4 regions of the Janthinobacterium aestuarii genome follow, and region 3 is predicted to be linked to each of the others. Evidence: predicted binding sites of a transcription regulator. Region 3 holds the regulator's gene; each other region holds the start of a gene.
The links. The regulator sigma-54, encoded in region 3, starts transcription at its own class of promoters, with help from an activator protein. The targets are predictions, from matches to a motif close to TGGCANGNAANCTGCTTT.
Positions count from the first base shown of each region.

Region 1: a site for sigma-54 is predicted at 1,853-1,870, ahead of OPV09_RS06725 (beta-propeller fold lactonase family protein). Genes of this name have one in related genera too.
Region 2: a site for sigma-54 is predicted at 3,031-3,048, ahead of OPV09_RS19380 (urease accessory protein UreD). Genes of this name have one in related genera too.
Region 4: a site for sigma-54 is predicted at 4,997-5,014, ahead of OPV09_RS06220 (beta-propeller fold lactonase family protein). Genes of this name have one in related genera too.

Region 1 covers NZ_CP142523.1:1,476,301-1,483,833, forward strand. Annotated here, with positions in the region: gene proX (glycine betaine/L-proline ABC transporter substrate-binding protein ProX) at 1-280, shown strand, start outside; gene OPV09_RS06710 (GNAT family N-acetyltransferase) at 372-842, opposite strand; gene OPV09_RS06715 (acyl-CoA-binding protein) at 889-1,143, opposite strand; gene OPV09_RS06720 (FKBP-type peptidyl-prolyl cis-trans isomerase) at 1,343-1,699, opposite strand; gene OPV09_RS06725 (beta-propeller fold lactonase family protein) at 1,897-2,868, shown strand; gene OPV09_RS06730 (polysaccharide deacetylase family protein) at 2,880-3,722, shown strand; gene OPV09_RS06735 (sterol desaturase family protein) at 3,719-4,759, shown strand; gene OPV09_RS06740 (EI24 domain-containing protein) at 4,759-5,586, shown strand; gene OPV09_RS06745 (competence/damage-inducible protein A) at 5,618-6,403, shown strand; gene OPV09_RS06750 (transglycosylase domain-containing protein) at 6,768-7,533, shown strand, end outside.
Region 2 covers NZ_CP142523.1:4,316,272-4,323,804, reverse strand. Annotated here, with positions in the region: gene OPV09_RS19390 (sensor histidine kinase) at 1-557, shown strand, start outside; gene OPV09_RS19385 (EAL domain-containing response regulator) at 732-2,948, shown strand; gene OPV09_RS19380 (urease accessory protein UreD) at 3,079-3,945, shown strand; gene OPV09_RS19375 (urease subunit gamma) at 3,968-4,270, shown strand; gene OPV09_RS19370 (urease subunit beta) at 4,292-4,621, shown strand; gene ureC (urease subunit alpha) at 4,623-6,323, shown strand; gene ureE (urease accessory protein UreE) at 6,337-6,861, shown strand; gene OPV09_RS19355 (urease accessory protein UreF) at 6,861-7,533, shown strand, end outside.
Region 3 covers NZ_CP142523.1:867,103-874,635, reverse strand. Annotated here, with positions in the region: gene queF (NADPH-dependent 7-cyano-7-deazaguanine reductase QueF) at 1-808, shown strand, start outside; gene OPV09_RS03915 (PTS sugar transporter subunit IIA) at 1,142-1,624, shown strand; gene hprK (HPr(Ser) kinase/phosphatase) at 1,661-2,596, shown strand; gene rapZ (RNase adapter RapZ) at 2,962-3,825, shown strand; gene OPV09_RS03900 (enoyl-CoA hydratase/isomerase family protein) at 3,826-4,911, opposite strand; gene hpf (ribosome hibernation-promoting factor, HPF/YfiA family) at 5,045-5,407, opposite strand; gene OPV09_RS03890 (RNA polymerase factor sigma-54) at 5,477-6,955, opposite strand; gene lptB (LPS export ABC transporter ATP-binding protein) at 6,960-7,533, opposite strand, start outside.
Region 4 covers NZ_CP142523.1:1,354,595-1,362,127, forward strand. Annotated here, with positions in the region: rRNA gene OPV09_RS06195 (23S ribosomal RNA) at 1-872, shown strand, start outside; rRNA gene rrf (5S ribosomal RNA) at 1,011-1,123, shown strand; gene pedF (cytochrome c-550 PedF) at 1,334-1,819, shown strand; gene OPV09_RS06210 (transporter substrate-binding domain-containing protein) at 1,845-2,678, shown strand; gene OPV09_RS06215 (TonB-dependent receptor) at 2,736-4,874, opposite strand; gene OPV09_RS06220 (beta-propeller fold lactonase family protein) at 5,078-6,034, shown strand; gene adh (aldehyde dehydrogenase) at 6,287-7,533, shown strand, end outside.

The sequences.
Region 1 (7,533 bases), 610 kb from region 3:
AGTAAACACGCGTCTGGACAATGGCAGCGACTACGGCTTTGCCGTCAACACGGCGCGCATCGTGTCCAACAAGGCCTGGGCCGAGAAAAACCCGGCCGCGGCCAAGCTGTTCGAAGTGATGCAATTGCCCGTGGCCGACATCAATGCGCAGAACGAACGCATGCGCCGTGGCGAAAACACGCAAGCCGATATCGCGCGCCATACGGCTGGCTGGATCAAGTTCCACCAGCAAAAGTTTGACGGCTGGATCGCGCAAGCGCTGGCAGCGGCGAAAAAGTAAGTTCTAGCGCCGTTTCAACATGAAAAAGTGGCTACCATTTTGGTAGCCACTTTTGCGTTAACGGCCTGTTTTGGTGGTTTTTGGTGAGTTTTTAGCCGTTTTCGGCCAGTTTCAGGTGCAAAATGGGGAAAGGCTTGCCGAACGGGTCGCGTTCGGAGCGGCTTTCCCCGATAAAGCCCTGGTGGAGGTAAAAGCCATGCGCTTGCGTGTTGTGTTCGTTGACATCGACAGCCGTGGCGCCCAGGGCCGCGATGGCGTGCCGCACGAGCGCGCGGCCGGCGCCGCTGCCGCGCTGGTCGGGATGTACGAACAGCATCTCGATCTTGGCGTGCTCGACGCACAGGAAGGCATAGGCGACGCCGTCATCGGCGCGCAGCACGTGCAGCAGGCGTTCGGCCGTCACCCTGGCCAGCTCGTCGCGGACGAAAGGCATCAGGAAGGCGATATCGCTATCGGCAAGGAAATCGTGGGTGGCGCGTACGGACAGGTGCCAGACATCGAACAAGCGGGGCAGGTCGGCGGCATGGGCCAAGGAAACCAGGGAATTCGGTGATGGTGTCATGCAGAAATTATACTGCCCCGGCGGGCGCCGGGGCAGGGAGGGACGATCAGTCCTTCAAGTCTTCGATCAGATCGATGTATTGTTGCTGCGCATCTTCCTTCGAGGTGCCGGCCAGGGCCGCCCAGGCGTCGAACTTGGCACGGTTGACGAAGTCGGTCATGCCAGGACGCTCGCCCGTGGCGTCGCCGCTCGACGCTTGCTTGAACAAGGCGTAGATTTTCAACAAGGTCATATTGTCCGGACGCTCGGACAGGGTCTTGGAATCGAGCTGCGCTTGTTCGAATTGCTCTTGTAAACTCATGATGGCTCCTGTGTGCTGATGGAATCGCTGGAAAAGTGCGGCAGGCCCGGCGGAGTGGCCACCGTGCGTGCTGCAGTGCCTGACATCATAGTGAAAAAAGCGCGCCGTGCATTAGAGGACACCCTCAAAACAAAAACGCCGCCGCTGAGTGATCAGGGGCGGCGCCTGGCGCGGTCGTTGGAACGCAGCCTTCAGCTTCTTATACGCCCAGCAGTTCTACGTCGAAAATCAGGGTGGCGTTCGGTGGAATCACGCCGCCGGCGCCGCGTGCGCCATAGCCCAGTGCCGCAGGGATGATCAGCTGGCGCTTGCCGCCCACTTTCATGCCTTGCACGCCTTCGTCCCAACCCTGAATGACGCGGCCGGCGCCCAGCGGGAATTCGAATGGATCGTTGCGGTCCTTGCTCGAGTCAAATTTCGAACCGGCGCTGCCGTCGTCGTTTTGCAGCCAGCCCGTGTAATGCACGACAACATTGTTGCCGGCTTGCGCTTCAGCGCCTTCGCCAACGACGGTATCGATGTATTGCAGGCCGGAAGCGGTAGTGGTGGTGGTCATGATAATCCTTGTGTAGGCGATGAAAGCTTCAGATTGTAGAGCAATGAGTTGCAAAGCGCCATTCCAGGCCCGGCGCAAGCGAAAACCGGAAATTACGCCGATGTGTGGCTGCCGGTTGTATTTAAGGGGGGATTTCACACAATAAATACAGTGTTCCACGTAAAATGCATGTTTTGTATTTAACAGTGATTTCTTCCATGTTCCGCAGTCTACGCCGCCTTGTTTTTTCCTCGCTGTGCCTGGTTTCCGCAATATCGACGGCGCAAGCCGAAGTGGTGGTGGTGCTCAATTCCCGTGATGCTACGGTGCAACTGCTGGACCAGAAAACCTATGCTCCCCTGTCTACCTTTGCCGTCGGCAAGGAACCGCACCATTTGATGGAGACGCCGGACGGTAAGTCGCTGATCGTCGCCAGTTCCGTCGGCAACGAGCTGATTTTCCTCGATCCTGTCTCGGGCCAGATCCAGCGCCGCATCAGCAACATCCTCGATCCTTACCAAATCGGCTTTTCGCCAGACCAGAAATGGTTCATTTCGAATTCGCTGCGCCTGGACCGCATCGACCTGTACCGCTACGACGGCAAGAACCTGACCCTGGCCAAGCGCATCCCGCTGCCGAAGCTGCCCAGCCACATGGCGTTCACGGCCGACAGCACCATGGCCTTCATCACGCAGCAGGGCAGCAACCAGGTCAGCGCCATCGACCTGGCCACGCAAACCGTCAAATGGACCATGCCTGTCGGCCCCGCGCCAGCTGGCATCACGATGACGCCCGATGGCAAGCATTTGCTGGTCGGCATCATGGGCAGCGATTACGTGGAAGTGATCGACTGGCGCACGCAAAAGACCGTCAAGCGCATCAAGGCGGGCGCCGGCACGCATAATTTCCGCGCGCTCGGTGACAACCGCATGACGTTCGTCTCGAACCGCGTATCGAACACCATCAACATCATCGACCAGCAAACCCTGGAAAACGTGGGCACCATCAATGTGCCGGGCGGCCCGGACTGCATGGAAATCACGCCCGATGGCAAGACCATGTGGGTGACCCTGCGCTGGATCAAGAAAGTGGCCGTGATCGACCTGACCACGCGCAAGGTCATCAAGACCATACCGGTGGGCCGCTCGCCCCATGGCGTGTATTTCGCCACCCACTCGCCGCGCATGTGATGGTGGGTGTGATGATGAAACACCTGATTCCTGCGGGCCGCGTGTCCGCCATGCTGCTGTGCGCCAGCGCCATGCTGTCCCCCGCGCATGCCGCCACACCTGCACCAGCAGCACCGGCGCCAGCCGCATCTTCAGCGCCGGCCGCCTGCAAGGGCACGATCTACATGACCTTCGACACAGGCAGCCAGTCGCAAGCGCAACTGATCGCTGACGTGCTCAACAAGCGTCATATCAAAGCCACGTTTTTCCTGGCCAACGAAAAGACCACGCGCGGCGACTATTCGCTCGATGCCTCGTGGGCGCCGTACTGGAAAGCCCGGGTCGCCGAAGGCCATGCGTTCGGTACGCATACGTTTGACCATGTGTACTGGAAGAAGGATCTGGCCAACGGCTTGATCCAGGTCAAGCCCCAGTTCGGCAAGGACGGCGGCAAACTGGCGTCGTTTAGCGATAAGCAGTTCTGCGAGGAATTGCGCCGTGTCGATACGCGCTTCCAGGAACTGACCGGCCACAAGCTCGACCCATTTTGGCGCGCGCCGGGCGGCTACACCTCGCCGCGCACCCTGGCGGCCGGCAGCGCTTGCGGCTACCAGCACGCGGGCTGGGCGCCGGCGGGGTATTCCGGCGATGAGCTGCCCAGCGACAAGTATCCGAACGCCATGCTGCTGAAGAAAGCGCTGGCGAACTTGCGCAGCGGCGACATCTTCATTTCGCACATGGGCATCTGGTCGCGCAAGGATGCGTGGGCACCGGCCAACCTCGATGCTTTGATTTCCGGCCTGCAAGACAAGGGTTTCTGCTTTGCCACCCTGCGCGAGCATCCTGCCTATGCGCAGAAGAAGGGCCAGCCATGATCGCCGCCGATATCCTCGGCTTCGTCACCTCGGTGATCGACGCGGTGGTCGACGCCTTTGGCGTGGCGCAAGGCTGGCTGTTCCAGACGGTGGTCAATCCCCTCGTCTATCACCTGGGCTTTGGCGAATTCACGGAAGAAGCGTTCGAAGGCACGGAGTGGCTGCTGATCGGCCTGTGCGAACTGGTGCTGCTGTTTCTCGTGCTGCGCCCGCTCGAAGCCCTGATTCCCGCGCAAAAGATCACCGACCCGCGCGCCCGCTGGAACGATTTCATCTACACCGTGCTGCACCGGATCGGCCTGTTTTCTGTCGTCGTCTTCTTCACGCTCGATCCGCTGATGGATGCGCTGGCGGGCGCCTTGCGTTTCGATGATATTCATCCATTCAACTTGGAATCGCTGTTGCCCGGCATCAGTCCCTTGCTCAGTTTTATCATTTATTTTGTGATACTGGACTTCGTCGACTATTGTTATCACCGGGCTTCGCACCATTTCGGCTGGTGGTGGGGCTTGCACAGCCTGCATCACAGCCAGCAAAACATGAACTTGTGGAGCGATGACCGCAACCACTTGCTCGATGACTTTCTGCGCGACGTGGTGATGGCGCTGGTGGCGCTCGGCATCGGCGTGCCGCCGGGCCAGTACGTGCTGCTGGTGTCGGTTTCGCGCATTCTGCAAAGCTTGCAGCACGCGAATGTGAGGATACACTTCGGCCGCATCGGCGAGCGGCTGTTGATCTCGCCCCGTTTCCACCGTACACACCATGCGATCGGCGTGGGGCATGAGTCGAAAGGCAAGGGCAGCATGGGCGGCTGCAACTTCGGCGTGGTCTTGCCAATTTGGGATATGCTGCTGGGCACCGCGAATTTCTCGGCCGGCTATGCGCGCACGGGCGTGCGCGACCAGCTGGCCCGCATCGACAGCAAGGGCATGGGCCGGCCGGGACGCGACTATGGCCGCGGCTTCTGGCAGCAGCAATGGCTGGGCCTGCGCCGTATGGTGGAATTTGCAAGAATCAAACGAAAAGGACGCCGTTGATGCGTAATGTGTTGAATTCGTATGGCCGCGCCTTGCTGTCGCAATTGCACGGCAGGATATTGCTGCTGAGCGTGGCGCCGTTCATCCTCTCGCTGGTGCTGTGGGGAGGACTGCTGTATGTGGGCTTGCAGCCGCTGATCGACAGCCTGCATGCGCTGTTTACGCAATACGATTTCTTCCGCACCAGCGGGCAGGTGCTGTCCACCTTCGGCCTGGGCATGCTGAAAGCCGTGATCGTGCCGCTGATCGCCATGTTCATGCTGCTGCCGCTGATGATCTTGACGGCGCTGATCTTCATGGGCCTGTTCGCCATGCCGGCCATCGGCCGCCATGTGGGCGGGCGGCACTTTCCGCAACTGGACAAGAAGCATGGCGGCAGCCTGCTCGGCAGCGTTGCCACTTCGCTGGCCACGTTCTTGCTGTTCATCATCGCCTGGGTGATCATGCTGCCCCTGTACGCGTTTCCGCCGGCCGCCCTGGTGGGGCAAGCCGTGCTGTGGGGCTGGCTGACGTATCGCGTGATGGCATATGACGCCATGGCCGATTACGCCAGCGCGAAAGAGCGCCACGCTATCATGCGCACGCAGCGCTGGCCCCTGCTGGCCATCGGCATGGTATCGGGCGTGGCTGGCGCCGTGCCCGGCATGCTGTGGATGGGTGGCGTGATGTCGGTGGTGTTCTTCCCCTTCCTGGCGGCGTTCGCCATCTGGCTGTATGTGCTGATCTTTATCTTTACGGGTCTGTGGTTCCAGTATTACTGCCTGGAAGCACTGTCGCGTTTGCGGGGCGTACGCGGCATGACCGACGTGGCGCCGGCGGACGCTTGAGTATTATTATCGAATTCTACGAGGAAGCTTCATGGCTATCGGATTGATCATCATTGGCGACGAAATCCTGTCGGGCAAGCGCACGGACCAGCATTTCCCGAAAGTAGTAAGCATGCTCAAGGCGCGGGGCTTGCAGCTGAGCTGGGCGGAATACGTGGGCGACGAGCCAGCCCGCCTGGTCGCCTTGCTCAAACGCAGCTTTGCCAGCGGCGACATCGTCTTCAGCTTTGGCGGCATCGGCGCCACGCCGGACGACCATACGCGCCAGGCGGCGGCCGATGCGCTGGGTTTGCCGCTGGTGCTGCATCCGCAGGGCAAGCTCAATATCCAGCAACGGATCACGGAAATGGGTGAAGAGGCGGGCGTGCCAGCCGATTTGAACTCGCCGGAAAACCTGCACCGCCTGAAAATGGCGGAATTTGTCGAAGGCGCCGAGCTGATTCCGAATCCGTACAACAAGATTGCGGGCTTTGCCGTGCGCGAGCATTATTTCGTGCCCGGCTTTCCCGTCATGTCCTGGCCCATGATCGAATGGGTGCTCGACACGCATTATGCGCACCTGTTCAACCAGGTGCCGCACGCGGAACATGCCTTGCTCGTGTACGAAACGGCCGAATCGCTGCTCACGCCGCTGATGGTGCGCCTGGAAGCGGAGTTCCCGCTGATCAAGGTGTTCAGCCTGCCCAGCGTGGGCGATGCGCAGACGCGCCGGCATATCGAACTGGGCGTCAAGGGTGAGCCCGCGCAGGCCGCCGCCGCCTTTGCGCAGATGTGCGCCGCGCTCGATACCTTGCGGGCGGAATACACCACCATCTGAGATGCGGCCAGCCCGGCGCCGGCGGCTTTTTCGCTGGCGCTCAGCCCGCTTTGCATCTATGTACGCAAGCGTACATTCCAAGACGTTGTTTTTTTGCGAAAATCTTCAATGAAGCAAGATTTTTGTGTGCGCTCGTCAGTCGTTTTCATGCCGATGTGGTGGAATGGTGAACAGGGGCCTTGCGTGTCAAACGCGGGGTCGCCTGCCTGTGCAGTAGCGTGTTTTTTTGATTCACCGGTATGGACATCATGTTAAGCAAGCTTTGTTGTGACCGGCCCTGGCTGGCCCTCGTCTTATCCCGCGCGGAGCGGTATCGCTACCGCATTTCCCGCGCCGTCCAAACCCAACCTTACCCCAGCATCCCATGAAAGACACAGGCGTCAATCTGGCCGCGCAAGAGCGGCCCCCTTCTGATCCACTCCCCGACACGGGCGCCGAGGCGCCGCCGCCGGCAAGTCCTCCGAAGAAGCGCCGTTCGCGCATCTGGCCCATCTTTGCCATCATCGTGCTGGCGCTGATCGCCGGCGTGGCGTGGTTCGTCATGCGCGAAGTGCGCACCTCGGCCCTGCAGGCGGAATTCTTCACGCGCCTGGACCGCCAGCTGGCGTTCAAGGTCGAGCCTGGCCCCGCACCGGCGGGCGCCATCCGCTATCCGCAGCACGGGCCCTACGACGAGCGGCTCGGCTATGCCAGCCTGCCGGACTTCATCACCAAGCTCAACGCCCGCGACTATGCCGTCACGGCGCAGGCGCGCATGTCGCCGAAGATGGTGCAACTGGTCGACCGGGGCATCTTTGCCACGTATCACGAGAAAAACCGCGCCGGACTGACCATCCTCGATTGCCGCGCCGCGCCTCTGTTCGCGGCCAGCTATCCCGAGCGCATGTTTGACGGCTTTGCCGAAGCGCCACCCGCGCTCGTGCAAAGCCTGCTCTTCATCGAAAACCGCGAGTTGCTCGACCCGGGCACACCCGAGCGCAATCCGGCTGTGGAATGGGACCGCCTGAGCAAGGCTGTCCTCGACAAGGCGCTGAACCTGTTCGGCGGCCACCGCAGTGGCGGCGGCAGCACCCTGGCCACGCAGATTGAAAAATACCGGCATTCGGAAGATGGCCGCACCAGTTCCATGC
Region 2 (7,533 bases), 2.9 Mb from region 3:
AAGTCACCCTGCGCGTGCGCGGCGAGCGGCGCGATGGCGATCAATGGATGCTGTCGTTCGCCGTCAGCGACACGGGTATCGGCATCGCCCCGGAAGACCAGCAGCGCATTTTCGAGCCCTTCGTGCAGGCCGACAGCGCGGGACCGAAAGATGGCACGGGCCTGGGCCTGGCCATCTCGCGCGAATTCGTGCAGCTGATGGAAGGCGAACTGACGGTGGAATCGACGCCGGGGCAGGGCGCCGTCTTCAGCTTCAGCATTCCCGCGCAGGCGGCCGAGGCGCCGCTGCAGGTGCCCGTGCCGCAGCCCGTGTCGCCGGCGCCCGAGGCGCGGCCGGCACTGCGGGCGCAAGATTTGCTGCTGTTGACCGGGGAAGAGCGCGCCGCCTTGCTGGTGGCGCTGCGCGAATTGAACCTGGCCAGGGTGGCGCAGCTGCTGGCGGCCCTGCCCGCAGTGGCGGCGCCGTTACTGGCGCCGCTGCAAGCCATGCTCGACCAGCATCAGTACCGCCAGCTGTGCGACTTGCTGGAGAATGAAGGCGTGCTGGCGCACGCTTGAAAGTGTGGGCTGACAACATCGGATTCGCTGAAAAGAACGACTAAGTAGCGCCGATGGATGGTGCTAAATTGCAATAAAGATTATGATGATAGTACGTAGTTCATCGCAAAGAAATGTCTTGTCCAGCGTGGCAACCGACCGCCGCGCCTCATCCAAAGCTGAGAGAACTGCTACATGCACCGCGATTTTTCGGAAGTGAACTCGAAGGGCGAAGTACTGATCGTTGAAGATACGCCGGCTTCGCTGAAGCTGTTGAGCGATTTGCTGGGCGGCGCCGGCTATGCCGTGCGCCAGGCGCCGAACGGTGAGCTGGCCTTGTGGACGGCCCAGGCGCGCCCGCCCGAGCTGATCCTGCTCGACGTGCGCATGCCCGGCCTCGACGGCTTTGAAGTGTGCCGCCGCCTGAAGGAAATACCGTCCCTGCGCCAGGTGCCGGTGATCTTCCTGTCGGCCCAGTACGATACGGACGACAAGGTGCGCGGCTTTGCGCTGGGCGCCGTCGATTTCATCGCCAAACCTTTTCAGGCCGAGGAAATTCTGGCCCGTACGGACGCCCACGTGCGCCTGGCGCGGGCGCAGCTGCAGCTGGCGCAGGAGCGCGCCAACCTGGAGCGGAGGGTGGCCGAACGCACGGCCGAACTGGAGCAGGTGGCCAGCACACTGGCGCGCGAAGTGCAGATCCGCCGCGCGAATGAAGAATTGCTGCGCCTGTCGGGCCAGGTCTTCGAAGCGACCCAGGACGCCATCCTGATTACCGATGCGGCCGGCGTCATCGTCACGGCCAATCCCGCCTTTACGCGCATCACCGGCTACGCGGCGCAGGAAGTGGTGGGTACGGACATCATGCGCCTGCACGCCGAATACACGGGCGAAGCGGTGCTGCTGGCCCTGCGCCAGGGCTTGCGCAGCAGCGGCTGCTGGTCGGGCGAGGTGCAAACGCGGCGCAAGAGCGGCGACACCTATCCCTGCCTGCTCAGCGTCTCCACCGTGCACGGGCCCGATGGTGCCGTCGTCAACTATATCGGCGTCTTCCTCGACATCAGCGAACGCAAGGCCGAGCAGCATCTGATCGATTTCCTTTCCTACCACGATGCGCTGACCGGTTTGCCGAACCGCGTGCTGCTGCGCGAGCGCTTCGAGCAGGCGCGCGCGAACGCCGTGCGCGACAGCCAGCAGGTGGTGCTGATGTGCCTCGACCTGGACCGTTTCAAGAATATCAACGATTCGCACGGCCAGGCCGTCGGCGACAAGGCGCTGCAAGTGGTGGCGCGTTTCCTGTCCGGCTGCGTGCGCGAAGGCGACACGGTGGTGCGCCAGGGCGGCGACGAATTCCAGATACTGCTGCAGGACGATGCCCTGCTGGGGCGTACCCTGGGGCTGGTGCAAACCATCCTGGCCGGCCTGCGCGAGGAACTCAGCGTCGATGGTGAACGCCTGGCGCTGACGACCAGCATCGGCATCGCCATGTGCCCGGCCGACGGCGACAGCCTCGATGACGTGCTGCGCCACGCCGACACGGCCCTCGTGCGCGCCAAGGAAATGGGGCGCGACCATTACGCCTTCTTCACGGAGCGCATGGGCAGCGATATCCGCGCCCGCCTGGCGATGCAGCAGCAGCTGCGCGGCGCCATCTGCCGCGATGAATTCGAAGTGCACTACCAGCCGCAGATGTGCTTGCGCACGGGCGCCTTGCTGGGCGCGGAAGCCCTGCTGCGCTGGGATAACCCGGTGCTGGGCAAGGTGCCGCCCGGCCTGTTCATCGCGCTGGCAGAGGAATACGGCTCGATCACGGCCATCGGCGAATGGGTGCTCGAAAGCGTGTGTGCGCAAATCCGCGCCTGGCACGACGCGGGCCTGGGCAGCATCAAGGTGGCCGTCAACCTGTCCGGCAAACAGTTCGCACAGGACCGCACGGTGCCGTTCGTCGAGGCGGCCTTGCGCAAATACGGCATCGCGCCCGCCTGCCTCGGCATCGAGATCACGGAAAGCACGGTGATGGGCGACCCTGACAAGGCCGTGGCGGCCCTCACGCGCCTGAAGGATATCGGCGTGGGCATTTCGCTCGACGATTTCGGCACCGGCTATTCCAGCCTCGGCTACCTGAAACGCTTCCCCATCGACGTGCTGAAGATCGACAAATCCTTCGTCGACGACGTCACCACCAGCAGCAGCGACGCGGCCATCGCCCGCTCCGTCATCTCGCTGGCGCACAACCTCGACATGCGCGTCATCGCCGAAGGCGTGGAAACGCGCGAACAGGTCGACTTCCTGACGGAACACGGCTGCGATGAAATGCAGGGCTATTTTTTCAGCCGCCCCTTGGCCGCGGAAGCCTTCACGGCCTTGCTGCGCGAACGGCGCACCCTGGCCGTGACAGTGACAGTGGCCTGAGCGCCGCGGTGCGGCAGATGCACCATGCCGGTGCGCCCGCCGCAGCGCGGTGCACGATTCTCACTTTTCCTTCCCCTGACGCTGGCACATATCCTGCTTAGGTAATCGCTTATTTACGCGATTGCCCCGCATGCCAGACAGCACCCGACCAGTCACGCCTTTACCAGCCAGCGCGCACAGCGCCTGGCAGGCGCAGCTGCGCCTGGGCTTTGCCTTGCACGATGGCGTCAGCCGCCTCGTCGAGCGCACGCATAGCGGCCCCCTGCGCGTGCAAAAGCCCCTGTACCCGGAAGGCGGCGCCGTCTGCCACGCCATCATCATCCATCCGCCCGGTGGCGTCGTGGGCGGCGACCAGCTGGCAGTCGACGCCACGGTGGGCGAGGGCGCGCACGCCTTGCTCACGTCGCCGGGCGCGGCCAAATGGTACCGCGCCAATGGCCATATCTCGCGCCAGCACATCGTGCTGCGCGCCGGTAGCGGCGCGGCCATCGAGTGGCTGCCACAGGAAAGCATTTTCTTCGACCAGGCCTGCGTGCGCCTGCGCCACGAAGTGGAACTGGCGCCGGACGCCCGCTATATCGGCTGCGACATCGTCTGCCTGGGCCGCAGCGCCTCGGGCGAAGTTTTCAATACGGGCAGCATCAGCCAGCAGGTGCAGATCCGCCGTGGCGGCAAGCTGCTGTGGTGGGAACAGGGCGTGCTGGCCGCCGGCGGCGCGCTGATGGCCAGCCCACTGGGATTGGCGGGGCACACCGTGTGCGCCACCCTGATCGCCGTCGGCGCCCCCGTTCCTGCCGCCGTGCTGGCGGCCGTGCGCGGGATCGCCGTGCCGGCCGGCGCCGCGTTTGGCGCCACGCACATGAAATCGCTGGTGGTGGTGCGCCTGTTGTGCGGCGACAGCGAGGCGGCGCGCCGCGTCATGCTGGCCGCCTGGCAGCTGCTGCGCCCCGCCATGCTGGGACGCGATGCCGTCGTGCCTCGCATCTGGAACACTTAATCAGGAAAGAACAAGGAAAAGCATGGACCTGACTCCCCGCGAAAAAGACAAGCTGCTCATTTTTACGGCCGCGCTGCTGGCTGAACGGCGCCTGGCGCGCGGCTTGAAATTGAATTATCCGGAAGCGGTGGCCCTGATCAGCGCCGCCATCATGGAAGGCGCGCGCGATGGCAAGTCGGTGGCGCAGCTGATGTCGGACGGTACCAAGATCCTCTCGCGCGCCGACGTCATGGACGGCATCGCCGAGATGATCCCCGACATCCAAGTGGAAGCGACCTTCCCCGATGGCAGCAAGCTGGTGACCGTGCACCACCCGATACCGTAGTTTTTTGAGAAGGAGCCCATCATGACCCCAGGCGAATACCAATTGGAAGAAGGCGAAATCAGCTTGAATGCCGGGCGCGCCACGGCCACCGTGGTGGTGGCCAACCGGGGCGACCGGCCGATACAGGTCGGCTCGCACTTCCATTTTTTTGAAGTCAATCCGGCGCTGGCTTTCGAGCGCTGGCGCGCCTACGGCATGCGCCTGAACATCACGGCCGGCACGGCCGTGCGCTTCGAGCCGGGCCAGCAGCGCACCGTGGAACTGGTGGCGCTGGCGGGCGAGCGCAAGGTCTACGGCTTCAATGGCGAAGTGATGGGCGAACTGCAAGACACACCACCGGGAAAGGATTGAGATGGCCAGCATTCCCCGTAGCGCGTATGCCGAAATGTTCGGCCCCACCAAGGGCGACCGTATCCGCCTGGCCGACACGGAACTGTTCATCGAGATCGAGCATGACTATGCGATCTACGGCGAAGAGGTGAAATTCGGCGGCGGCAAGGTGATCCGCGACGGCATGGGCCAGTCGCAGCGCTGCGCGGCCGAGGTGATGGATACCGTCATCACGAATGCCGTCATCCTCGACCACTGGGGCATCGTCAAAGCCGACATCGGCTTGAAAAACGGCCTGATTTTCGGCATCGGCAAGGCGGGCAACCCGGACATCCAGCCCGGCGTGACCTTGCCCATTGGCGGCGCCACGGAAATCATCGCCGGCGAAGGCATGATCGTCACGGCCGGCGGCGTCGACACGCATATCCATTTCATCTGCCCGCAGCAGATCGAGGAAGCGCTGATGAGCGGCGTGACCACCATGCTGGGCGGCGGCACGGGACCGGCCGTGGGCACGGCCGCCACCACCTGCACGCCAGGACCGTGGCATTTGCACGCGATGCTGGCGGCCGCCGACGCCTTCCCGATGAATTTGGGCTTCATGGGCAAAGGCAACGTCAGCTTGCCGCTGCCGCTGGAAGAACAGGTGCGCGCGGGCGCCATCGGCCTGAAACTGCACGAAGACTGGGGCAGCACGCCGGCCGCCATCGACAATTGCCTGTCCGTCGCGGATCGCATGGATATCCAGGTGGCGCTGCACAGCGATACCCTCAACGAGGGCGGTTTTCTCGAGCACACGCTGGCTGCCTTCAAGGACCGCACCATCCACACGTTTCACACGGAAGGGGCGGGCGGCGGCCATGCGCCCGACATCATCGCCGCTGTAGGGCAAGCCAACGTCCTGCCCTCGTCGACCAACCCGACGCGCCCATTCACCGTCAACACGCTCGACGAGCATCTGGACATGCTGATGGTGTGCCACCACCTGGATCCGGCCATTGCCGAAGACGTGGCCTTTGCCGAGTCGCGCATCCGCCGCGAAACCATCGCCGCGGAAGACATCCTGCACGACATCGGCGCCATCTCGATGATGTCGTCGGACTCGCAAGCGATGGGGAGAGTGGGCGAGGTGATCATGCGCACCTGGCAGACGGCGCACAAGATGAAGGTGCAGCGGGGCGCGCTGGCGCCCGATACGGCGCGCAGCGACAATTTCCGCGCCAAGCGCTACATCGCCAAGTACACGATCAATCCGGCCATCACGCACGGGATTGCGCATGTGGTGGGCTCGATCGAGGCGGGCAAGATCGCCGACATCGTGCTGTGGAAGCCGGCGTTTTTCGGCGTCAAGCCGTCGATGATACTGAAGGGCGGCATGATCGCGGCCGCGCAGATGGGCGACCCGAACGCGTCGATCCCCACGCCGCAGCCCGTGCACTACCGCATGATGTTCGGCGCCTTCGGCGGCGGCCTGAAAAAGTCGTTTACGTTTGTCTCGCAGGCGGCCTACGACCTCGATATCGGGCATCAGCTGAAACTGAACAAATCCGTCATCGCCGTGAAGAACATGCGCGGCTTGCGCAAGCACGACATGATCCACAACAGCGCCACGCCGCACATGGAAGTGGACCCGGAAACCTATGCCGTGCGCGCCGACGGCCAGCTGCTCGTGTGCGAAGCGGCTGCCGTGCTGCCGATGGCGCAGCGCTATTTTCTATTTTAAGCGGGAGACAAACATGCTGACTTTGCATACCAAGTTGGGACCAGAAGACCAGCGCGCACCGTTTGCGCAATTGGTTCTACCCTACGATCAGCGCGAAAAATGCCGGCTGCGCGCCGTGCTGTCGAATGGCGACGACGTGGCCGTGTTCACCGTGCGCGGCACGGTGCTGCGCGACGGCGAGCGCATGACGGGGCCGGAAGGGCAGGTGGTGCGGATCGTCGCCGCGCGCGAACCGACCTATCTGGTGCAGTGCGCCGATGCGCATACCCTGCTGCGCTGCGCTTTCCACCTGGGGAACCGCCACACGCAGGCGCAGGTGGGCGACGGCTTTTTGCGCATCCGCAAGGACGTCGTGCTGAAGGAAATGCTCGAAGGCTTGCAGGCGATGGTGACGGAAGAAAGCGCGCCGTTCGAGCCCGAGGCGGGTGCGTACGGCGGCGGCCATGGCCACCACGATGGCCACGGCCAGCACTTGCTGGCGCCCGTGCCGCTGCGGCAGAAAATCCACCGTCCCGGCGATGTGCCAGGCGCTGCATGATGATGGCGTCGGCCCTGCTGCACCTGCTGCAGTTCGCCAGCCCGGCCTTGCCGATCGGCGCCTACAGCTATTCGCAGGGACTGGAAGCGGCGCTGGAATCCGGCCTGGTGCACGATGCGGCCACGGCGCGCGCGTGGATCGCCGAGCATCTGGCGCAGGTGGTGGCGCGCTGGGAAGCGCCCCTGTGCTGGCGCTTGATGCAGGCGTTTGAAGCGCAGGATTTGCGCGCCGTGCAGCGCTGGAGCGAGCGTTTCATCGCGTCGCGCGACACGGCGGAATTTCGCGCCGAAACCATCCAGATGGGCTATTCCTTGACCAAGCTGCTGGCCGAACTGGGCGTGGCCGACGGCGTCCTGATCGACATGCTGCAGGGCCAGCCGGAAGTGGCCTTGCCTACCGCGTATGCCTGCGCCGTGGCGGCATTGGCGATTCCCCGCGAAGAGGCGCTGCTGGCCATGCTGTTCGCGTGGGCCGAAAACCAGGTGCTCGTCTGCGTGAAATCCGTGCCGCTGGGGCAGGTGGCCGGTCAGCGCCTGCTGCTGTCGCTGCGGCCGGACCTGGAAGCAGCGGCGCTGACGGCGCAAACCTTGCAAGACGACGAGATGGGTAACTGGGCGCCAGGGCTGTCGCTGCTGTCGATGCGCCACGAAGTGCAGTACAGCCGCCTGTACC
Region 3 (7,533 bases):
CCTGGGCAAAAGCTCCGCCTACCGCACCGATTACGCGCCGGAATTGCTGTTTCCGATTCCACGCCAGGGCAAGCGCGACGAGCTGGAACTGCGCGGCACTTTGCCCTTCTTCGGCCTCGATATCTGGAATGCGTACGAACTGTCGTGGCTGAACCAGCGCGGCAAGCCGCAGGTAGCCATCGCCAAGGTCAGCGCGCCGGCCGATTCGCCGAACATCATCGAGTCGAAATCGTTCAAGCTGTACCTCAACTCGTTCAACCAGACCAAGCTGGACAACCCCGAAGCGCTGCTGGCCCTGCTCAAGCAGGATTTGTCGAACGGCTTCGGCGCGCCCGTGCAAGTGGAACTGACCTTGCAGGAAGATTTCGGCAAACTGAAAATGGGAGAATTCGACGGCGTACTGCTCGACCGCCTCGACCTGGAAATCACGCAATACACGCCTTCGCCGCTGCTGCTGAAAGCCGCCCTGAATGAAGCGCCCGTGGAAGAAAAACTCGTCTCACATTTGCTCAAATCAAATTGCCTGGTGACGGGTCAGCCCGACTGGGGCAGTGTTCAAATCGAATATGCGGGGCCGCAGATCGACCAGGAAAGCCTGTTGCGCTACCTGATCGGCTTCCGCGAGCACAATGAATTCCACGAGCAATGCGTGGAGCGCATCTTTGTCGATATCTTGCGTCAGTGCAAGCCGCAAAAACTGTCCGTGTATGCGCGCTATACGCGCCGCGGCGGCCTCGATATCAATCCATGGCGCAGCAATTTCAGCACGGGTACGATGCCGGGCAATCTGCGCAATGCGCGCCAGTAACACCAAACACCACCACGCAACCATGCCAACAGGAATGTTGGCTGTGTTTTAAAACAACGTTGCAGTAGTGCCGCAGAGCATGTCACAGACGCTGAAAAATCGGAAAATCGGCATTCGGCGGCGGAAAAACCGGTGCGCCCCGTGTTTTTAATCAAGAAATAGCCGATACACGCCGATGTTATTTTTTTGCTAAAATGATGGCCACGTGGGCTGTAGCGCCCACTGCGCCCGCAGCGGGCGTATACTGTTGAGAATTGGCGTTACAGGCCGCCGAAACAGGCCTATAATTCGGCTCGCAAGCCCTCTGCGCATTGCACCATTTCATTGAGTGTCATGACTAATCTTAGCAAAATATTATCCCTCGAAAACGTCCTGCTGGACCTGGAAGTCTCCAGTAAAAAGCGCGCCTTCGAGCAAGCCGGCCTGATCTTCGAAAACAATTACGGCATCGCCCGCTCTACCGTTTCGGACAATCTGTTTGCCCGTGAACGCCTGGGCTCGACTGGTTTGGGCCATGGCGTGGCCGTGCCGCATGGCAGAGTCAAGGGCAGTAAAACCTTGAAATCGCCGCTGGGCGCCTTCGTGCGCCTGGCCGAGCCGATTCCGTTCGAATCGCCCGATGGCAAGCCCGTCAATCTGCTGTTTTTCCTGCTGATTCCTGATCATGTCACTCAGCAACATCTGGAAATCCTGTCGGAAATCGCCGAAATGTTTTCCGACGATGCCTTCCGTACGGCGCTGGCCACGGATCCGGAACCGAAATCCGTGCATTCGCGCATCGTCAATTGGCAACCCAGTCTGCAAGCGGCGGGTTAAACTTCAGGTATTCCTCCACTCCTGAAGAAGACTGCCATGTTGCAAACGCCGCTGACGATACAACGCCTGTACGACGATAATCGTGAAAGTCTGCAACTGGGCTGGTTCGCCGGCTTCCCCGGCGGCGAGCGCCTGATCTCGGGCGACGTCTCGTCGGCCGCCGACCAGGTGGGCCACTTGAACCTGATCCATCCGGGCCGCATCCAGGTCTTCGGCCACCAGGAAATCAATTACTACCAGCGCCTGAAGGTCAACACGCGTACCCACGTGATCGGCGAGCTGATCGCCGGCGGCCCGCCCGCGCTGATCATCGCGCAAGGGCTGGAAACGCCGCCCGACATCCTCGCCATCTGCGACGAGCAAAACATTCCCCTGTTCTCCACCCCGCTGCCGGCCGCGCAAGTGATCGACTTCCTGCGCGTCTACCTGTCCAAAAAATTGGCGCAGCGCATCATCATGCATGGCGTGTTCATGGACGTGCTGGGCGTGGGCGTGCTGATCACCGGCGATTCGGGCCTGGGCAAGAGCGAGCTGGGGCTGGAACTGATTTCGCGCAGCCACGGCCTGGTGGCCGACGACGCCGTCGAATTCTCGCGCATCGCGCCGAACATGATCGAAGGCCGCTGCCCGCCCCTGCTGCAAAACCTGCTGGAAGTGCGGGGCCTGGGCTTACTCGACATCAAGGCCATCTTTGGCGAAACGGCCGTGCGCCGCAAGATGCGCTTGAAACTGATCGTGCATCTCGTGCGCCGCAACGCGCTGGAAGAAGAAGTCGAGCGCCTGCCTTTCCTGTTCCCCACGGAAGACGTGCTGGGCCTGCCCGTGCGCAAGGTCGTCATCCCCGTCGCCGCCGGCCGCAACATCGCCGTGCTGCTGGAAGCGGCCGTGCGCAATACCATTTTGCAACTGCGCGGCATCGATACCTTGCAGGAGTTCATGGAGCGGCAACGACTCGCCATGAGTGGCGATTAATGTTGCCAAGGAGTTCGCCCTTGCAAGGGCGAACCGTTACGCAGGCACGCAGCAGTGCTGCGTGAATTCCCTGCTGCACCAACGACTCGCCATGAGTGGCGATTAATGTTGCCAAGGAGTTCGCCCTTGCAAGGGCGAACCGTTACGCAGGCACGCAGCAGTGCTGCGTGAATTCCCTGCTGCACCAACGACTCGCCATGAGTGGCGATTAGCAACGTAGGTCGGATTAGCGGTGGCGAAGCCGCCGCGTAATCCGACGAGATTGTTGACGTGTGCAGCAAAGAAATACCACAGTCCAAATTGCAATAATTTGTAAAGATAATTGCCTTGGAGCAGAGTGCCGATCTTTATTGTATGATCGGGCTATGCATATCGTCCTTATCACCGGAATATCCGGCTCCGGTAAATCCGTCGCGCTCAATGTGCTGGAAGATACCGGCTACTATTGTGTCGACAACCTGCCACCGGCCTTGCTGCCCAGCCTGGTGCAAACCCTGCTCGACGAAGGTACACCGCAACTGGCCGTCGCCGTCGATGCGCGCAGCGCCGAGTCGCTCGTCAGCCTGCCGCACAATGTGGCGCTGCTGCGCGACCAGGGGCACGACGTCAAGGTCATGTTCCTGACGGCCACCACGCATTCGCTGGTGGCGCGCTTCTCGGAAACGCGGCGCAGCCATCCGCTGTCGCACGAATTGCGTCCGAATCAGAATCCGGCCAGCCGCCGCACCCTGATCGAGTGCATCTCGGAAGAGCGCGAACGCCTGTCGGCCATCGAACAGCTGGGCCACGTGATCGACACGTCCGAACTGAGCGCCAACAAATTGCGTGCCTGGATCAAGGATATGATCGCTTCCGAACGCGCACCGCTGACCCTGTTCTTCGAATCGTTCGCCTTCAAGCTGGGCGTGCCGCTGGACGCCGATTTCGTCTTCGACGTGCGGGCCTTGCCTAACCCGTATTACGACCTGGCGCTGCGCCCGCTCGATGGCCGCGACGCGCCCGTGATCGCCTTCCTCGACGCGCAGCCGAGCGCGCTGGAACTGCTGGCCGACATCCGCGCCTTCATCGAGAAATGGCTGCCGTCATTCAAGTCCGACAACCGCAGCTACCTGACGGTGGCCCTCGGTTGCACGGGCGGCCAGCACCGCTCCGTGTACATGGCGGAACGACTGGCGCAATACTTCGGCCCGAATGAACGAGTGGTTCTGCGCCACCGCGAACGTAGCTAGTTAATTCAGGTGGCGCAGCGGATGCGCTGACGCCGGCCAGACGGGGACAAAGAAGCGCGCCACCATGGCCGCGTCGACCTCGTCCAGGCTTGATGGATTCCAGCGCGGCGCATTGTCCTTGTCGACCACCAGCGCGCGCACGCCCTCGATCACTTCGCCATGCTCGAAATTGTGGCGCACCACCGTGCGCTCCAGACGCAGACAATCGGCCACGCCCAAGTGAGCCCCCCGCTGCAGCAATTCCAGAGTTACCGACATCATCAAGGGCGAGCGCAGGCGCATGGCCGCCAGCGCCTTGCTGGCGAACGCGCTGTCGTCCTGCGCCAGCGAGGCCATGATGGCCGCCACGGAACCCGCACCGAAATGGCGGTCCAGCGCCACGCGCGCCGCCGCCAGCGAGGCGATACCCGCCTCGGCCTGGAACGGCGCCGCCAGCGCCTTGATGGCGACCGGCAAGGCCTCGCCCGGCGTCGATTCGAACAGGGCCAGCAGCGCCCCCATCTGCGCCTCGGGCAGGTAAACATCGGCCAGGTCCGTGTACAGGGCATCGGCCGCGCTGATCGTCAAGCCCGTCAAGCCCAGGTACAGGCCTAGCTGCCCGGCCAGGCGGGACAGGAAATAGCTGCCGCCCACATCGGGAAACAAACCAATATTGACTTCAGGCATGGCCATGCGCGTGCGGCCCGTGACGATGCGCAAGCGGTTGCCGGGCCCGGCTTGCGCCACGCCCATGCCGCCGCCCATCACCACGCCATCCATCACGGCGATATACGGTTTCGGATAGAAATGAATCACATGATTTAACGCGTATTCTTCCGTAAAGAAATCTTCCAGCAAGGCGCTGCCGCCTTGCGGCGTGGCCAGGCCCGCATCGTAGAAGAAACGGATGTCGCCGCCGGCACACAGGGCTTTTTCGCTGCTCGAGCGGATCACGACGGCGTCCACCTGCGGATCGTCGCGCCAGGCCAGCAGGGCAGCGCTCAGGGCGCGCACCATCTCCAGCGACAGGGAATTCAAGGCTTTCGGACGGTCGAGCACGATATGGCCCGTGCGGTTGCGGATGGAGGTCTGGACGAAGTCGCTCATGGCAGGCGTGAAAAAAGTAAAAGTACAAACATTCTAGCGCCTGCGCGGGGAACATTGCGTTCAAAAGGTCCAGGCGCAAAAAAGGGCGCAATGTGCGCCCTTAGTTGATCACAACTGCTGGAAGCGGGTGGCCTTAAACGGCGACGACGGCGTCTTCCTCGGAGTTGTCTGGCAGATGCTTGATCGCCTCTTTACCGTGCCCTTGCACTTTGGTTTTGTATTTCATCACTTGCCTATCGAGCTTGTCGATCAGGGCATCGATCGCGGCATACAGGTCTTGTGCCAGGCTTTCCACGTAGACGGTTTTGCCACTTAAACGCAGGTTGACTTCGGCCTTTTGACGTTTTTCTTTCTCTTTGAGGTTATCCACGGTCAGAATCACGGCGATATCGATAACTTGATCGAAATGACGTTTCACGCGTTCCAGCTTCGTTTGTACGTATTCACGGATGGCTGGTGTCACTTCGAGATGATGTCCGCTGATGGTGAGATTCATACACACTCCTAAAGATGATCGGGTTCGTGCGGTCCATCCTATCCGGCCCGCAGAGGAACCGAAAAAAACTTACAAACACTTACGCAGGCTCACTGGCGGAATTTTCAACGCTTCCCGGTATTTGGCAACAGTACGTCGCGCAATCACCATGCCTTGTTCCCCCAGCATGTCCGCAATCTTACTGTCGGATAAAGGATTTTTAGGGTCTTCTGCTCCTGTCAGTTGCACGATCAATGCCCGTATCGCCGTCGATGACGCTTCGCCCCCCGCTTCGGTGGCGACGTGGCTACCAAAGAAATATTTCAACTCGAACATGCCGTGCGGGGTCAGCATGTACTTTTGAGTTGTTACCCGCGAGATAGTACTCTCGTGTAAACCCAGTGTATCAGCTATTTCACGGAGCACAAGGGGGCGCATGGCAACGGCCCCGTGCGAGAAAAAGTTCTTTTGTCTTTCTACTATTGCCTGTGCCACGCGCAGGATCGTGTCGAAACGCTGGCGCATATTCTTGATCAGCCACTTGGCTTCCTGCAACTGTGCGCCCATGGCGCCCTCGCCCTTGCCCTGCTTGAGCAGGTTGGCGTACATGGCGTTGACGCGCAGGCGCGGCATGACGTCGTTGTTCAGGGTCACTTGCCAGCCATTGCGCGCGCGCTTGACGACGACGTCGGGCACCACGTAATCGGACACGTCCGAGGCGAATACGGCGCCCGGATGCGGATTGCACTGGCGAATCACCGTCTGTGCTTCGCGCAAGTCTTCATCGTCGCAATCGAGGGCTTTTTTCAGCTTGTTGAAATCGCGCTGGGCAAACCAGGCCAGGTGCTTTTCCACGATGACGAGCGCCATGCGCCGCGTCACCATGGCGATGTGCGGCAAGCGCTTGATCTGCAGCGCCAGGCATTCGGATGCATTGCGCGCGCCCACGCCGGGTGGATCGAAACTTTGCAGCAGCGACAAGGCCGTGCGCATCTCGTCGGCGTCGATTTCCAGCTCTTCCGGCAGGCGCGCCAGGATGTCGTCGAGCGACTCTTCCAGGTAGCCATTGTCGTCGAGCGCGTCGATGATCAGCTCGACCAGCGCACGGTCGCGCAACTCAAGCACCGTCACGCGCATCTGCTCCATCAGGTGTTCGCGCAGGGTGCAGTGATGGGCCTCGAGTTGCGGGCGGGAATCTTCGTCGTCGGGCGCCTTGCCCCGGCTCGCCTCGCTCCAGTCGCTGTCGCCGCCATCCGCCGCGGCCGGGCCTTCGCCCGCCTCGCCGTCAAAGGTTTCCGCTTCGGCCGGCGCCGCGGGTGCCTCCTGGCCTGGCGGCTGGGGCGGCGCTTCGGCCGGCGCGGCCGTGGAGCTCAAGGCCCCGTCGGACAGCAGGCGCAGCGAACGGTCGAGCGGATCGTCGAGGCGCTCGAGCAGGGGATTGTCCGTCAGCAGTTGCTCGAGTTCCTGGTGCAATTCCAGCGTAGACAATTGCAACAGGCGTATCGATTGCTGCAACTGCGGCGTCAGTGCCAGGTGCTGCGAAGTGCGCAGCTGCAATGATTGTTTCATTGGCTTACATGCGGAAGTGTTCGCCCAGATAGACCCGGCGTACCGACTCGTTCGCGATGATGTCGTCGGGGCGTCCCGACGCCAGTACCGAGCCCTGGTTGATGATGTAGGCACGGTCGCAAATACCCAGCGTCTCGCGCACATTATGATCGGTGATCAGCACGCCGATATTGCGCTCCTTCAAGAAGCGCACGATGCGCTGGATCTCGATCACGGCGATCGGATCGACGCCGGCGAACGGCTCGTCGAGCAGCACGAAACGGGGATCGGTGGCCAGCGCGCGGGCGATTTCCACGCGGCGGCGCTCGCCGCCCGACAGGGACAAGGCCTGGTTCTCGCGCAGCTTTTCAATCTGCAAATCGGCCAGCAGCTTATCCAGGCGCTCCTCGATCTCGGCCTTCTTCAAAGGACGGCCTTCGACGGTCTGGATTTCCAGCACGGCGCGGATATTGTCTTCCACCGTCAGCTTGCGGAAGACGGACGCTTCCTGCGGCAGATAGGACAAGCCCATCTGCGCGCGGCGGTGGATCGGCAGGCTGGAAATGTCCACGCCGCTGATATCGATGCTGCCGCCGTCC
Region 4 (7,533 bases), 490 kb from region 3:
GATGCAATCTACCCGCGGCTAGACGGAAAGACCCCATGAACCTTTACTGTAGCTTTGCATTGGACTTTGAACCAATCTGTGTAGGATAGGTGGGAGGCTTTGAAGCGGGGACGCTAGTTCTCGTGGAGCCAACCTTGAAATACCACCCTGGTTTGTTTGAGGTTCTAACCTTGGTCCGTTATCCGGATCGGGGACAGTGCATGGTAGGCAGTTTGACTGGGGCGGTCTCCTCCTAAAGTGTAACGGAGGAGTTCGAAGGTACGCTAGATACGGTCGGACATCGTGTTGATAGTGCAATGGCATAAGCGTGCTTAACTGCGAGACTGACAAGTCGAGCAGGTACGAAAGTAGGACATAGTGATCCGGTGGTTCTGTATGGAAGGGCCATCGCTCAACGGATAAAAGGTACTCTGGGGATAACAGGCTGATTCCTCCCAAGAGTTCATATCGACGGGGGAGTTTGGCACCTCGATGTCGGCTCATCACATCCTGGGGCTGTAGCCGGTCCCAAGGGTATGGCTGTTCGCCATTTAAAGTGGTACGTGAGCTGGGTTTAAAACGTCGTGAGACAGTTTGGTCCCTATCTGCCGTGGGCGTTGGAAATTTGAAGGGGGCTGCTCCTAGTACGAGAGGACCGGAGTGGACGAACCTCTGGTGTACCGGTTGTCACGCCAGTGGCATTGCCGGGTAGCTAAGTTCGGAAGAGATAACCGCTGAAAGCATCTAAGCGGGAAACTTGCCTTGAGATGAGATTTCCCAGAGCCTTGAGCTCTTTGAAGGGTCGTTCGAGACCAGGACGTTGATAGGCTGGGTGTGGAAGTGCAGTAATGCATTAAGCTAACCAGTACTAATTGCCCGTACGGCTTGTCCCTATAACCTTAGCAGGTACAGAGGATAAGACGGTACAACGTTGCGTGTGTGTTGATACTACCAGTCATTACCCCAATCTTTGCTTCTTCCAGATTCAGGCTTTGTCGCTCCATCGAGGACAAACGCCAGTACAAGTTATGCCTGATGACCATAGCAAGTTGGTCCCACCCCTTCCCATCCCGAACAGGACCGTGAAACAACTTTGCGCCGATGATAGTGCTGCAACCAGTGTGAAAGTAGGTTATCGTCAGGCTTGTTATTCGAAAAAACCCCTTCCGGTGATCCGGTTGGGGTTTTTTTACGTCTGATAGTTTGTTGGGCGCTGTCGGCTGACGCGCGCGGTGACACAAATACGTGTTGCAGCTGTTCCAAATTGATACATGGGCGGCCGGATGCGGGGCATATAGGCATGGCATGGCATTTGCTCTTCTTGGATATTCACTAAAAAACCAAGGAGACCAGCATGACCTATTCGATTCGTACCCTGCTCGGCATGGCGGCCGCCGGCGCCGTCGCCCTCACTTCCCTGCTGACCTTGCCGCATGCCTATGCGCATGGCAACGTCACGCCGCAAGGCGTCGACACCACAGGCTTGCCCAAAGTGGGCGACAAGTGGCTCGAACAAAACCCGTATCGCGGCAACAAGCTGGCTCTGACGGTCGGCACCTCGGCCTACAACCAGAATTGCGCCCGCTGCCACGGCATCGAAGCCATTTCGGGCGGTATCGCGCCGGACTTGCGCCAGCTGGACCGCGATTGCTTCGGTATCAAGAATGAGACAAAGAAACAGGCTTGCTACAAGGAGACGGACAATTACTACCTGACCACCATCCGTCACGGTAAAGTGCGCAATGGCGCCGTGTACATGCCGCCGTTCGAAGGCGTGTTCAACCAGGAAGCCATGTGGGCCATCAAGACCTATCTGGAAACCCGCCGCGAATCCAATTAAGTCGAACCGATCACGAAGGAGTCCCATGCGTTCATTTCAACTCCGGGGCATGCGCGCGATGATCTCGCTCGCTTGCCTGGCGCTGTGCGCAGCCGCGCCGGCGCATGCCGACTGGCAGAAAGTGCAGCAGTCGGGCAGCCTGAAAGTGGCTGTATATAACGAGTTCGCGCCGTTTTCCGACAAGGGTGTAGGGATCGATATCGACATCGCCGAAGCGCTGGCGAAAAAGTTGGGGCTGAAACTGAGTTTGCTGCCATTTCCCGCCGGCGAAAATCTGAACGACGATTTGCGCAATATGGTGTGGAAGGGGCATTATCTCGGTTATGGCCCCGCCGACGTGATGCTGCATGTGCCGGTCGACAAGAAGTTGATGGCTGACAACGACAAGGTCGAGATCTTCGCGCCGTATTACGTGGAAACCGTGCGCCTGGTGCGCAGCGCGCAAGCGGTGCCTCAGTTTGATGGCGTCGCTTCGCTGGCAGGCAAGCGCATCGGCGTGGAAAAGGTGTCGATCGCGGCCATGCTGATGCTGGGCGAAGACAATGGCAAGTACCGCGACGACGTGCGCATCTTCGATACGGCCGCCGAAGCCTTGCAGCAATTGCAGGCGGGCAAGCTCGACGCCGTGCTGGCCAACCGTTCGGAAATCGAATCGGTGCTGAAAAGCGACCCCGCTTTCCCCTTGAGCGAAGTGGCGTTCGCCCGCTTGCCGCGTGCCGGCTGGGCCGTGGGCCTGGCCGTCAGCAAGCAACAGCTCGACGTGGCCAAGTTGCTGCAGGCAGCCATGAACGAGATGGCGGCCAGCGGCGAACTGAAAACGATCTTTGAGAAGTATGGCGTGAAGGAGGCGCGGCCCTGAAGTAGCTTGCTCTGGTTTAAAAGCCCGCGCATCGGAAGAGGCGCGGGCTTTTTAGTTTTAGAAACTATATTGGGCGCTGACACCCAGCAGCCAATTGCGTCCTGGCGCCGCTTCATAGTAGCGTTTGTTGCTGTCGCCGACGATGACGGAGCCCACGTAGGTCTTGTCGAAAAGATTGTTCAGGCGGGCAAATTCCTTGAAGCGCCAGTTCCCCACGTTTTGTTTGGCGTTGAAGCGCGCATTGAACACCGTGTAGCCGGGCGCCGGTTTTTCGATGTTGCTGTCTTCCGCGTAGACCTGGTTGCTGGCCACGCTTTCCAGCGCCGCGCAAAAGCGGTCGAGCTTATCTTTCCACGCCAATTCCGCGAACAGGTTGGCGCTGGGCACGCCAGGCAAACGGCTGCCTTCGCGCACGCTGCCAAACGCCTGGTCATACACGGCGTGCAGGCTGGTCAGTGCTACTTTTGCCGTGAAACCATATGGCAAGTTTGAGTCCAGCGACACTTCCATACCTTGGCGCAAGGTTTTACCTGCATTGCGATAGCTGGTGCGCCCGCCGCTGGACTTGTCGACCACCAATTCGTCGTTGGTCTTGATCTGGAACACGGCCGCGTTTACGTGGGTGTTGTTGGCGATTCTCGCCTTGATGCCTGCTTCCAGGTTGGTGCTGGTGGCCGGTTTTAGCTGGTAATTGAAGCCGCCGCCCGTGCCCGAGTAAAACAGTTCATTCAAGGTAGGCGCCTCAAAACCGCGCGCGGCGCTGGCGTACACGTTGACGCTCGGCGTCAGTTTATACAGCAGACCCAGCACCGGTGTCGTGTGGCTGAATTCGAGGCTGCCGCTGTCGTTCCCATTGCTGAGATAGTGGTCGTCGACCGCCACTTTCATCTTGCTGTAGCGCACACCTGCGCTCAGCAGCCATGGGCCGCTTTGCCATTCCGTCTGGATATAGGGATCGAGGCTGGAGACGACATTCTGCTCGTCGCGGCGCAGCTTGCCTTTCACGCCAAACGTGTTGCCGATGTAATTTTCATAGCCGGTGCGGTCATCGCTGGAGCGGCCGTAATCGATGCCGATGGTGGTGCTCAGCTTGCCGCCTGCCAACTGGTTCACATGTAGCCAGTTGGTATCGATGCCGTAGAACTCACGCTGGAAGTCAACCACGCCGCCCGAATGGCTAGGCGGCGCCTGGAAGCCTTTGGTAAAAGCCTGGTACTGGATCACGTCGCGGTTGCCGCCATACACCATCACATGCAGGCGGTCGTCGCCGAACGACTGTTCATAGGTGGCGCCGATTTGCTGGTGGTCGATGCTCTTGCGCGTGTTGTAGCGCTCGGCCAGGGTGCGCTTCGGGTTTTGCGTGTCGCTCGCATCGGTTTCGCCAGCGCGCGGGTCGCGGGCAAACGTGGCCCAGGTGGCACCCAGCGGATCTTGCGTGTTGCCTTGGTGCAGGCTGTTGGCAACGATGGTCAGCTTGCTGTCCGCATTGGGCTTGACGGTGATCTTGCCGAACGCCTGTTCGCGCGTGGCGGAGCTGTGATCGCGGAAACCGTCCGTGCGGAAGCGCGAGCCGTCGAGCACGTAGCCGATGCCGCCTGCCTGGCCTTGTGCCGTCAAGTCCACTTTGTTGGTGCCGTAGCTGCCGCCCACCACATTTAATTCGACGGACGGGGGATTTTGCCCATCCTTGGAAAACAGCTGGATCACGCCGCCCGAGTGGTTGCCGTAGATGGCAGAAAACGGTCCGCGCAGCACTTCGATGCGCTCGGCCGTATCGAGGTTGAAGGTGGCGGCCTGGCCTTGGCCGTCGGGCATGCTGGCAGGAATGCCATCGCTGATCAGTTTGACGCCGCGCACGCCAAAGGCCGAGCGTGCGCCGAAGCCGCGCGACGAGATCTGCAAGTCTTGCGCATAGTTCTGGCGGTTTTGCACGACCAGGCCCGGCACGGCGGCCAGCGCTTCTGACGCGTTGACGCGGATTTGGCCATCTTGGATGCGGGCGCTGTCGACGACGTCGATCGAGGCCGGCACTTCCTGGCTGGGATGGGCGATGCGGCTGCCGCTGACGACCACCGTATCCATCAGTTGCCCGTTGGCCGGGGCAGCTGCCTCGGCGGCAAAGACGTGGGGGGCGAGGGTAGCGCTGCCGGCGACAAACAAGCTGGCGATGGTGTTCAGGCGGAAACGGTGCTGCATGCGGATTCTCCAATGTGAATAAAAGCCTGCTTGGTCGCGTGCGCGGCGCAGGTCTGCATCTGTGTATCAAGCAATATGCCTGCCATGTCTCCATTGGTGGGCTGAAATTATACGCGTGTCAGTGGCACGGCGTTTGCATACAGCAATGTTCAGATGCGCCGATGCCGCGCGCTTTTTCTGTGTTTTGCCATCGAAAGGTGATTATGCCCAACTTCTTCTCGCGCTTGCGCCAAGTGTGCTGGCTGCTGCCTGCGCTCGCCAGCAGTACCCTCCAGGCTGCTCCATTTGCCTATGTTCCCAATGAAAAATCGGGCACCTTGAGCGTGATCGACACGGCGACCGACCAGGTCGTGCGCCAGATTGCAGCCGGCAAGCGTCCGCGCGGCATCGCCGCCGACCCCACCGGGCGGCAATTGTTTGTCACGGACGCCGCCAGCAGCGCCTTGCTGCTGATCGATAACGCTGGCGGCACCCCCGTGCGCACTGTGGCGCTGGGTAAGTCGCCCGAAGGCGTTAGCGCCTCGCAAGATGGTAGTCACGTGGCCGTGGCCGTCGAGGAAAACAATAGCGTGGCCTTGCTCGATGGCCATTCCGGTACCTTGCTCGCCGATATCAAGGTACAGGGACGCAACCCGGAACATGCCGTCTTCAGCCCCGATGGGCGCTGGCTGCTGGTCAGCGCGGAAGAGGCCGAACAAGTCGATGTCATCGATGTGGCGCAGCGCCGCCAGGTGGCGTCCGTCGCCGTTGGGCTGCGTCCGCGCGGCATCGGTTTCAGTCCGGACTCGGGCCGCGCCTACGTGGCGTGCGAACTGGTCAATGCCGTCTACGTGATCGACATGGCCGCGCGCAAGGCGGTTGCCACCATTCCCGCTGGCAAGAATGCAAACGGCATCGTGGTCCATCCCAGCGGCAAGCAGGTGTATGTCTCGAACGGTATCGATGGCACGGTGATGGTGATCGACACGGCCAGCAACGAGGTGACGGCCACCATTCCCGTTGGCAAGCGCCCATGGAACATGGCCATCACGCCCGATGGCGCCAAGCTGTATGTGGCCAATGGCCGCTCGAACAGCGTTTCCGTCATCGACACGGCCAGCGCGCGCAAGGTGGCCGATATTGCTGTAGGTGAATTGCCATGGGGCGTGGTGATTCGCTAATGGCACAGGAACAGGTGTTCCAGTCTGGTACACCTGTTCCATTGTGCAGCGGCGCAAGCCCGGGCATGCGCTGAAAAGCACACCGGTATTGACGCTACGCCCTTGTAACAAGGGTAAAAGCGGCTAAGTTTGTAGTGGGATGCCGAGCTGGCACGGCATTTGCGGAAGACTCCGTGTACTCACCCCATCTGTACCAGGACGTTTGATTTTAATTACAGCAATTCCATTCTAATTAACCCGATAGAGGACGACATGAATCTCGCAGACATCAGCAAACTGGGCGTAGCCAATCCCTTCAAACAACGCTATGACAATTACATCGGCGGCAAATTCGTTGCCCCGGTAAAAGGTGAATACTTTCCTAACATCACACCGATCACGGGCTTGCCATTTTGCGAAATCGCCCGTTCCACGGCGGAAGATGTCGAGCTGGCCTTGGACGCGGCCCATGCCGCCAAGGATGCCTGGGGCAAGACTTCGCCTGCGGAGCGCGCCAATATCCTGAACCGCATCGCCGACCGCATCGAACAGAACCTGAGCCTGATCGCCACGGCGGAAACCATCGATAACGGCAAGCCGATCCGCGAAACGATGAATGCCGACATTCCGCTGGCCATCGACCATTTCCGTTATTTCGCCGGTTGCATCCGCGCGCAAGAAGGTTCCGTCGCGCAAATCGATGCGGAAACCTATGCCTACCACTACCACGAGCCGCTCGGCGTCGTGGGCCAGATCATCCCATGGAATTTCCCGATTCTGATGGCTGTGTGGAAACTGGCGCCAGCCCTGGCCGCCGGCAATTGCGTCGTGCTCAAACCGGCCGAGCAGACGCCGGCGTCCATCATGGTGTTGATCGAGCTGATCGGCGATTTGCTGCCGCCGGGCGTGCTGAACATCATCAATGGTTTCGGCCTGGAAGCGGGCAAGCCGCTGGCGTCGAGCAAGCGCATCGCCAAGATCGCCTTCACGGGCGAAACAGGCACGGGCCGCTTGATCATGGGCTACGCCGCGCAAAACCTGATTCCCGTCACCCTGGAGCTGGGCGGCAAGTCGCCGAACATCTTCTTTGAAGACGTGATGGATGCGGACGATGATTATTTCGACAAGTGCTTGGAAGGTTTTGCCATGTTCGCGCTGAACCAGGGCGAGGTGTGCACCTGCCCATCGCGCGTGCTGATCCAGGAATCGATCTACGAAAAATTCATCGAACGCGCCCTGAAGCGCGTGGCCGCCATCAAGCAGGGCAATCCGCTCGATTCGTCCACCATGATCGGCGCGCAGGCGTCTCAGGAGCAGCTGGAAAAAATCTTGTCCTACCTCGACATCGGCCGCCAGGAAGGCGCCGAAGTGCTGGCCGGCGGCGAGCGCAACACGCAGGCGGGCGACTTGGAAGGCGGTTACTACGTGCGTCCGACCGTGTTCAAGGGCAACAACAAGATGCGCATCTTCCAGGAAGAAATCTTTGGACCGGTCGTGTCCGTGACCACTTTCAAGGATGA